Regions from separate parts of the Cupriavidus sp. 2KB_3 genome, predicted to be linked through region 1. Evidence: riboswitches for the same ligand, from Rfam matches in the RefSeq annotation. Region 1 holds a riboswitch; each other region holds the start of a gene.
The links. A riboswitch is a leader RNA that binds a small molecule or an ion and turns the genes downstream of it on or off. The one in region 1 is predicted to bind cobalamin.
Positions count from the first base shown of each region.

Region 2: another riboswitch for cobalamin. It lies ahead of AB4120_RS11640 (HoxN/HupN/NixA family nickel/cobalt transporter); the one in region 1 lies ahead of AB4120_RS03345 (TonB-dependent receptor).
Region 3: another riboswitch for cobalamin. It lies ahead of AB4120_RS13165 (TonB-dependent receptor plug domain-containing protein); the one in region 1 lies ahead of AB4120_RS03345 (TonB-dependent receptor).

Region 1 covers NZ_JBFRHD010000003.1:298-3,567, reverse strand. The annotation lists gene AB4120_RS03350 (GH36-type glycosyl hydrolase domain-containing protein) at 1-836, shown strand, start outside; cobalamin riboswitch at 878-1,120, shown strand; gene AB4120_RS03345 (TonB-dependent receptor) at 1,265-3,270, shown strand, end outside.
Region 2 covers NZ_JBFRHD010000009.1:39,971-43,240, reverse strand. The annotation lists gene AB4120_RS11645 (T6SS immunity protein Tli4 family protein) at 1-179, shown strand, start outside; gene AB4120_RS11640 (HoxN/HupN/NixA family nickel/cobalt transporter) at 176-1,312, opposite strand; cobalamin riboswitch at 1,348-1,604, opposite strand; gene clsB (cardiolipin synthase ClsB) at 1,811-3,061, shown strand; gene AB4120_RS11630 (lysylphosphatidylglycerol synthase domain-containing protein) at 3,058-3,270, shown strand, end outside.
Region 3 covers NZ_JBFRHD010000010.1:143,975-147,244, forward strand. The annotation lists gene AB4120_RS13140 (EVE domain-containing protein) at 1-91, opposite strand, end outside; RNA gene ssrS (6S RNA) at 203-418, opposite strand; gene AB4120_RS13150 (hypothetical protein) at 446-643, opposite strand; gene AB4120_RS13155 (cell division protein ZapA) at 741-1,079, opposite strand; gene AB4120_RS13160 (hypothetical protein) at 1,076-1,411, opposite strand; cobalamin riboswitch at 1,613-1,876, shown strand; gene AB4120_RS13165 (TonB-dependent receptor plug domain-containing protein) at 1,955-3,270, shown strand, end outside.

The DNA of each region.
Region 1 (3,270 bases):
CCCATGGCCTGGCGCTGCGCGAGGCGCTGGAGCAGCATGGCTGGGATGGGGCATGGTACCGCCGGGCCACCTACGATGACGGCACGCTGCTGGGCTCGGCGTACAGCGAGGCCTGCCAGATCGATGCCATCGCCCAGTCCTGGTCCGTGCTGTCTGGCGTGGGCGACCCTGCCCGGAGCGCGATGGCGATGGCGTCGCTCGACAACCTCTTGGTCCGCCGCAAGGAAGGGCTTGTGCTGCTGTTCTCGCCGCCGTTCGACGGGGGCGTGGATGACCCCGGTTATCTCAGGGCTTACCCGCCTGGTGTCCGGGAGAACGGCGGCCAGTACAGTCACGCCGCGATGTGGAGCGTGCTGGCCTTCGCGGAACTGGGTGACGCGGACACTGCCGTCGAACTGTTCTCGATGCTCAACCCCATCCACCACGCGCTGACGCCGGCGGCGGTCGATCGCTACAAGGTGGAGCCCTATGTGGTCGCCGCGGATGTCTATTCGGTGGCGCCTCACGTTGGCCGTGGCGGCTGGACGTGGTACACCGGCGCGGCGGGATGGATGCAGCGGGCAGGCATCGAAGGTATCCTCGGCATCCGGCGGGAAGGCGCCTGGCTGCTTGTCGCCCCCCGGATTCCCGGAAGCTGGCCGGGGTTCCAGGCTACCATCGCCCTCGGTGTCGCCCTCGGTGTCGCCCATTACGATATTCGCGTCGAGCGGCGGGGCGCCGGCGATACGGTGTGTACCGCGATGCTTGATGACCTGCCCATCCCCTGTGTCAACGGCGCGGTGCGCGTGCGTGTGGAGGACGGGGAGCATCGTCTGGTTCTTCGCCTCGCTGCCTAACCCCCGGTTACGAGTAGAATGCGCACCGCGGCACTTTCTCAGTGCCGACCGTGATTGCAGGTGCCCGCGATTTTCGTGGGTTAAACGGGAAACAGGTGCGTCGCCCAGCCGCGACCAAGCCTGTGCTGCCCCCGCAACGGTAAGCAGGTTCGAGAATCTGTCATGCCGGTCCATCGGATCGGCGGCCACTGCGCCCGTCTCATGGCGTGGGAAGGCGACGGATTCCCGGGAGCACGTGCTCCCCGCCTGTCAGCCCGGATACCGGCCTGTTGTCATCATCGAAATCCTTTGCACGGGCGGGGTCGTCCGGCTTTACGATGAAATACAACTTGCTCGCGCATTCCGCTGGCCGCCCGCGCTCGGCCCAGACTTCGTCACGTTCCGCACGGGGGCGTCGGCCGCGTGTCCTGGCTGCGTCGCTCGGTGCCATGGCCGGCCTGAATCTTCCCTGTGCGTTCGCACAGGACACCTCCGAATCGCATGACAGGTCTCTGCCGCCGGTGGTCGTCAGCGACGCCGCCTATCCCGGCATGGCGCTCTCGAAACCCGAGTACACGGGCAGCCGCATGGGTCTGACGCCGCTGGAGACACCAGCCAGCGTAGAAGTGCTCAGCGGCGAGACCATTCGCGCGCGGGGCGACCAGAGCGTGCGCGAGGCCGTCACCCGGGCGACCGGCATCACCGGCAATCCATCCCCGGGCAACGGCGGCACCGCGCTCAGCGCGCGCGGCTTCGCCGGCCAGGGCTCGGTCATGCAACTGCTGGACGGCACGCGCATGTATGTGGCCTCCGGCACGGTGACCTTCCCGTTCGATACGTGGTCGGTAGATCGCATCGAGGTGCTGCGCGGTCCCGCATCGGTCATGTATGGCGAGGGGGCGATCGGTGGCGTCGTCAACGTGGTGCAGAAGAAGCCGATCCGCGGCCCCATCGAGAACGAACTCCAGATCACGGGCGGCACGGAGAAGACCGCGCGCGTGGCCTTCGACAGTGGCGGCAAGGTCAACGACAACCTGTCGTACCGTTTTGCCACGGCCTACAACCGGACGGCTGGCTGGGTGGATCGGGGCGATGCCAACAACCTGATGGTGTCGGCGTCCGTCCGGCTGGACGTGAATCCGGACTTCAACCTGACGCTGTCCTATGACGACGGCAGCCAGCATCCGCAGCAATACCTCGGCACGCCACTGGTCAACGGCAGCCTGGACCGCTCGCTGCGCAAGAAGAACTACAACGTGGGCGACGCCGAGATCAGCTATCGCGACCGCTGGACGCGGCTGAATGCCGAATGGACGCCGAATGACCGCGTCACCGTGCGCAACCAGTTCTATTACCTGACCAGCCACCGTCATTGGCGAGACAGCGAGACCTACAGCTACCTGCCGGCCACCGGGCAGGTGCGCCGCACGGACTATCTGGAAATCCTGCACGACCAGGAGCAGGTGGGCAACCGCGCCGACATGACGGTGCGCAGCAAGCTGTTCGGGCTCGATAACACCACCACGGTCGGCGTCGACGTCAACAAGATCAACTTCACCCACTCGAACAACTCGCCCTACGGCGGTGCATCCACGGTACCGGCGCGCGATTTCGATCCGGGCCTGTTCTTCAGCCCGCCGGGCATCGTCACGTCGCCGCGCTTCCGCAGCAACACCACGCAGTACGCGCTGTTCGGCGAGCACCGCATCGCCTTCACGCCGCAGTGGTCGGTCATCGGCGGCGTGCGTTTCGACCATGCCGACCTGACGCGCACCGATCTCCTGGCCGGCTCGGCCTGGGACAAGACCTTCGCCAATACCACATGGCGCGTGGGCACTGTCTACCAGTTCACCCCGAGCCTGGCCGTTTATGCCCAGTACGCCACGGCCACCGACCCGTTAGGCGCGCTGGTCACCACCTCCGACGCCCAGCGCAATTTCAACCTCGCCACCGGCAAGCAGGCGGAAGTGGGCGTGAAGCAGGCGTTCTGGGGTAATCGCGGCGAATGGACCTTCGCGGCCTACGAGATTCGCAAGAACGACCTGCTCTCGCGCGATCCGGCTAACCCGACGATCACCCAGCAGGTGGGCGAGCAGTCGTCGCGCGGGCTGGAGGCATCGGCAAGCGTGGAAGTGCTGCGCGGGTTGCGGCTCGACATCAACGGCACCGTGCTGCGCGCGCGCTATGACGACTTCAACGAATCGGTGGGCGGCGTGCTGGTCTCCCGTGCCGGCAACGTGCCGACCAGCGTGCCGCAGCAGGCCGCCAACGCCTGGCTGACGTGGAACATTATCCCGCAGTGGACGTTCGGCGCGGGCCTGCGCTATGTCGGCGGGCGTTACGCAGACACGGCCAACCGCGTGCGCGTGCCGAGCTATACGACGGTCGATACGGCCCTGTCGTGGCGCGTCTCGAAGCAGGCGGCGCTGACGCTGCGCGTCTACAACCTGTTCAA
Region 2 (3,270 bases), on a different contig from region 1:
AGCAGGAACATCTGTTCCGGCTGGAGATCGGCGCGACGGATGGCAGTCCGGACACGCCCTATTTTGCGCTGACGATGCGCAATCTCCCCTCAACGCCGGCCGCTTTCACCGAAGCCCAGGCACTGGCCCTCTGGGACGCTGTATCGAAAACCCTCCGCCCCCGCCCGAATGCCTTCTAGCCAACCTTCACGTCGATCTTGTCATACCCCTTGATCCGATACACCGCCATGGAGACCAGCCAGCTCACCACGAACACGCCGATGATCACGTAGCCGAGCATGCCGAACTGCTCGCCGATGCCGGTGATCCATTCCCAAGGCTGGCCGGTCAGCTCCAGTTTGCGGGCGATCAGTGACAGCGCCTGGATGCCGCCGATCACCACGGCCACGAGGATCGAGACCAGCGTGATGGTCATGTTGTAGTACAGCTTGCGGATCGGGCGCGTGAAGGCCCAGCCATAGGCGCGCAGCATCAGCACGCCGTCGGTGGTATCGACCAGCGACATGCCGACCGTGAACAGCACCGGGAAGACCATCACGCTCCAGTACGAGATGCCCTGCGCCGCCTGCCCGGCTGCGATGCCGAACAGCGCCACCTCGGTGGCGGTGTCGAAGCCGATGCCGAACAGGAAGCCCATCGGATACAGGTGCCAGCTACGCGAGGTCATGCGGAACAACGGGCGGAACAGCCGCGCCACCACGCCGTGGCCGGACAGCATCAGGTCCAGGTCCTGGGCGGCGAGGGTGCCGCCGCGCCGAACCTTGCGGAAGGCGCGCCACACCGAGCGCAGGATCAACAGGTTGAAGAAGGCCAGCAGGAACAGGAACGTGGCCGAGACGCTGGTGCCGATCAGCCCGCCAACGTCCTGCATCTCACCGAAGTGAGATTGCAGGAACACGGCGGCGAAGGCGACCCCGATGGACATCAGTGTCACCACCGACGAATGCCCCAGCGAGAAGAAGAAGCCCACGGAGATCGGATAGCGACCCTCCTGCATCAGCTTGCGCGTGACGTTGTCGATGGCCGCGATGTGGTCGGCATCCACGGCGTGGCGCAGCCCCAGCGTATAGGCCAGCACTGCCGACGCCATGAGTACCGGCTGGTGGCGGAACGCGATCCAGGCCCACAGCCAGGCCACGACGTTGGCGAGGATCAGGAACGCATAGAGCGCGGTGACCTTGCGCCGGCTGTCGGCGGGCTGGTCATCGAAAATGCTGGCGAGGAAAGCGAGAAAGGCGGCAAAGGCGCGCAGCCCGGTGACGGCGGCCGGGCGCGAGCGGCCATGGGAATGCGCAGGCGGATGGTGTGTCATCGATAAGCCGGGCGACCCCGCCCGTGCAACAGGGGTGACGATGATGACCACAGGCCGGTATCCGGGCTTGCAGGGCGGGAGGCTGGCTCCCCGGTTTCGCCGCCTTCCCGCGCCTGCCGTGGCGGCGTGGCGCAGTGACTGCCGGTCCGTGGACCGGCATGGCGATTCCTGACCTGCTGACCGTTGCGGGGGCAGCACAGGCTTTGCCATCGGGCGGATCTCCCGGACCACGGCGCACCTGTTTCCCGTTTAACCCACGCCAGGCGCGGGCACCTGCAATCGCTCGCGGCACGCAAAGCCTGTGCCGCAGGCGCGGATTCTACGGGTTGGCGCGCCACATGGAAAGTGACGTCCCCTGCTGCGCCCAAATTGCAGCGGCAGGTAGGCGCGCCCGGTAATCGCTGCAACGTTCTGGCCACTTTCGGGTGCTGAAGCCTTGTCTGGCAAGCCTCGGCGCGGGCTGGCGGCGGCGGGCACCGTTCGTGCTTGGTGCCTGTGATGGGCCCCACATGGACAACCGGAAACCAGTTCCGCCTACTCGAAAACGGGGAGGAATACTTCCCGCGGGTACTGGCGGCCATCGCAGGCGCGCAGCAAAGCGTGCTGCTGGAGACCTTCATCCTGTTCGATGATGAGGTCGGCCAGCCGCTGCGCGACGCGCTGATCGCGGCGGCGCGCCGGGGGGTCAGCGTGGCGTTGACTGTCGACGGCTTCGGCTCGGCCGATCTGTCGCCAGAATTCCTGGCCGGGCTGGTCGAGGCGGGCGTGGTTGTCCGTCTCTTCTCGCCGCGCCGGCGGCTGGTCGGCATGCGTACCAACCTGTTCCGGCGCCTGCATCGCAAGCTCGTTGCCGTGGATGCCAGCGTGGCCTTCGTGGGCGGCATCAACGTCTCGGTACAGCACCTGATCGATTCCGGCCCGCTGGCCAAGCAGGACTACGCGGTCGAAGTACGCGGCCCCGCCGCACGCGAGATCCACGTGTTCCTGCTGGATGCCATCCACGCCGACTCACCGGGCCCGAAGGCGCCGCCCCAGCGCCCGGCACGCCGGATGCGCGAGGCTGGCGCGCTGGCCGGCCCCGGTGCCGCGCTCCTCGTCACGCGCGACAACGACCGGCACCGCCGCGACATCGAGCGCCAATACCTGCTGGCCATCCGTGGCGCGGAGCGCGAGCTGATCATCGCCAACGCCTATTTCCTGCCCGGTTACCGCTTGCTCCAGGCGATCTGCGATGCCGCCCGGCGCGGCGTGGACGTGCAGCTGATCGTCCAGGGCAACCCGGACATGATGTGGGTCAAGCGCACCGTGGACATGCTCTACGCCCACCTGCGCGAGTCCGGCGTGCGCATCTTCGAGTACTGCGAGCGGCCCTTGCATGGCAAGGTTGCCGTGGTCGATGACGACTGGGCGACGGTCGGATCGAGCAATCTCGATCCGCTGAGCCTGTTCCTGAACCTCGAAGCCAACCTCATCATCCGCGACGCGGCCTTTGCCGCCGCACTGAAGCAAAACCTGCGCACGCGCATGGAAAGCAGCTGCCAGGAAGTGCCCGCCACGCCAGACGGCGCGCGCCCGCGCTGGCAGGGCCTGGCCACGGCACTGGTCTTCCACGCGCTGCGGCGTTTCCCGGCCTGGGCGGGATGGCTGCCGGCCCATACGCCGAAGCTGCTCACGCCGACGCTGGACGCGCCGCCGTCCGGCTGGCAAAGCGGTGTGCCCACGCCCCCGCGCGAACAGGACTGCCCATGACGATGATCGCCAAGGCGCGCCGGCGCATCCCCTGGAAAGCCGTCAAACGCGTGGCCGGTGTGGCGTTCGTCGTGCTGGTGGCCGTGCTGATCTTCCGCGCGCTGGGCGGCATCGACTGGGCCAAGGTGTGGCAGGGGCTGAAGGGCTACGATGCCCGCACGCTGCTGCCCGCCGCCGGGCTGGCGTGCCTGAGCTTCCTGCTCCACGCG
Region 3 (3,270 bases), on a different contig from region 1:
TGCGCGCCTGGTAGTTGCGCACGCCAGTCCATGGCAGCGTGCCGCGCGTGGCAAGATCGTCGATGCTGGCTTCGTCCGGCTCGGACTTCATCAGCCAGTACTGGGGGGCGCGTTGGCCCGGTTTGGCGGCGGGTGGCGTCACGATACCAGTGTCCGTCGATCAAGAAAAAAGGCGGTGGTTCTAAAAACCACCGCCTTCTGAGGGGTCCCCGCCTCGGCCGCTGGGTCGGCATCCTGAACCCAAGTGAGGTTCAGAGTGGCTGCGGAAGTCGTATTTTGGGTACATCACCCACTCAGGGAGTCCAGGCGAACCCAGACTATGAATGCGGTGACGCGCTCGCCCACACGACATAATCCCGCACCATGCAATGCATATCGGTTCAAGGAGTTATGACCCTCACGAACCAGGCAGGGAAACTGTCAAACGTCTGACTTTATATTCACCTTACGCTGCGAGCAGCTTGGGTGTTGTCAGACGTTTGCCGTTTCGAAACAGGATGGGATGAAAACGGCGGCCGGGCGCGATAACCTGACCAATATGCTGCACCGTTGAGGCGTTGTGCAGTCTGGCTACACTATACACCGCGTCGTCTGGCATACCAAGTTCGGCATGTTGCATCGTTACATTTTCAACACCGGACATCGGGCAAATCCGACATTGCGCCATCGGCTTCACATCGCTGTCATGTGCGGCCGAGGCGGTGTGATTTCAAGTCCGGCCAGATTCGGCCTATTCAATTTCAGCCCTGCGCGCGCGGGTCGGTGCCCACGTGCGCGTACTGCCGCAGTGCCTCGTCGGCGCGCTCGTTCAGCTCGCGGATGCGGGCCCGCACGGCGTCCACGGGAATCTGCCCGTCCTCTTCCTGCTTGCGGCGCATGGCCAGCAGGTCCGAGGCAATGCTGATGGCGGCCATCACGGCCACGCGCTCCACGCCCTTGGCGGAGACGTTGCCCTTGAGCTTGTTCATCTGGTTGTCCACCAGCGCCACGGCTTCCAGCAGCGCGGCTTCATTATCCGGCGCGATGGCGAAGCGGTAGGGCTGCCCCGCGATGTTCACTTCGACTTGCTTGTTGCTCATGCGTGTTCTCCGGGGGCGGGGTGCGCGCCGCTGGCGTCGGGGTCGGTGCCGGTGGCCGGGGCGCCTTCACCCAGCAAATCGAGCTGGCGCGCATCGCTGGCCGTGGGCAGCTTGTCCAGGATCGACTGGATGCGCAGCTGGGCTTCCTCGATCTTGATATTGAGCAGTTCGCGGTCGGCCGCCATGGCTTCGCGGTCCGTGCGCAACTGGCTCGCCTCGGCCCGCAGGCGGTCGATCTCCGCGCGCAGCCGCTGGTTTTCCGCCGCCAGGGTGTCTGCGTGATGCAGCACGCGCCCGATCTTGGCGGCCAGTTGTTCGAGTTCGTTGAGCATAGTGCCTGTCTGTCCGATGGATTGTGGGTCAGGTTTCGGGATTCTAGCCGATGCCGGATCGGCCACGTCGTCAACGAGACGTTTCTGACTGTAGCGTCGCCCGGAAGTTGCATCGATCGTCACGCAACGTGCGGGCAAACGGTGCCGGAGTGGACGGTTCCGCACCACGTCGGCCAGATTGACGGCCCCGGTGAAACTGCCTACACTCGCGCACGTTCCAGGTGCTCGCGACCCTGCCCACAGGGCCGCAGTTCAACGGGAAACAGGGAGTCCGGGGCGCGCCGCGCACTGGGCCAACCTGTGCTGCCCCCGCAACGGTAAGCGACCGCGCACGCGCCATGCGCCGCGCAAGGGCCTGCCAGCATGCCACTGATCCACCCCGCCATTTGACGGGGATCCACCGATCGGGAAGGCGGCCGGCCTGATGTCGTCAGCCCGGATACCGGCCTGAACGCGGGCGCACCGCTCCACACGGCGGCGCGCCACTTCGCCATATGGCCCGCGGGGGAACGGGCCCGGCCGTGCTTCCATCCATCCAGCAACATGCGTTCCTCGCTCCACAGGCCGACCGCCGCGACACAGCCGCCGGTCCGCCCACTCGTGCCCGCCATCCTGGCGGCCATCGCCGTTTTCTCGTCCGCTTTCTCGCCCGCCATGGTCCACGCGCAAGCCGCGCCGGATGCGGGCGGCGCCGCCCCTGGCCAGACGCTCGCCCCGGTGGTCGTCACCGCCTCGCGCACCGCGCAGGCCGTGACCGAGGCGCTGCCGCACACCACGGTGGTCACCCAGGAAGACATCGTCAATGCCCAGTCGCCGGACCTGCGCTCGCTGCTGCGCGGCCAGGCGGGCGTGGAATTTGCCACCACGGGCGGCATGGGCGCCAACACCACGCTATTCATGCGCGGCGCCAATTCCAACCAGGTGCTGATCCTGGTGGATGGCGTGCGCATTGCCGGCGCCAGCGGCGGCACCGCGCAGCTCGCCAATATCCTGCCGGACCAGATCGACCATATCGAGGTGGTGCGCGGCAACGTCTCGGCCCTGTATGGCTCCGACGCCATCGGCGGCGTGGTGCAGATTTTCACCAAGAGCGGCGCCGGCCAGGCCCCGGCGGCCAATGCTTCGGTGGAGTACGGCAGCAACAACACGCGCCAGGGCACCGTTGGCTATGGCGGGCAGGTGGGCGATACCTCGTTCAACGTCACCGGCTCGATCTTCAAGACCGACGGCTATTCGTCGATCGACGCCGCGGCATGGAATCGCGACAACCCCACGCGCGCCCGGCAGGGTATCGGCCCGAACCCGGCCGACAACCCGTACGAGAACAAGAGCGTCTCCGGCCAGGTGAAGCACAAGTTCAGCCAGGACTGGGACGCCGGCGTGGCCGCGTACTACTCCAACAGCCAGCTGTCGTACGACAGCACCAGCGGCAAGCCGACCGACGACCTGCGCATGGATAGCGAGCTGTACACGCTGTCCGCCTTCGTCAACGGCAAGGTGCTGCCCGACTGGCGCACCCATTTCAAGGTCGCCCAGAGCGAGGACCGCGCCGAGACCACCAAGAACGGCCTGTTCGACAGCCTGTTCAGCACCCGTTCCCGCCAGTTCAACTGGCAGAACGAGTACGCGCTGACGCCTGACCACACGCTGCTGTTCGGCACCGACTACCTCCAGCAGGAACTGTCGTCCAGCGCCTACAACGCGCCCACGCGCAATGTGTTCTCGGTCTACGGCGGCTACGAAGGCAAGATCGGTCGCCACCAGCTGCAGCTGAACGCGCGCAACGACCATTATTCGGACTTCGGCAACCAGGGCAGCTTCTTCGCCGGCTATGGCTTCAACCTGACCCAGGCGGTCAA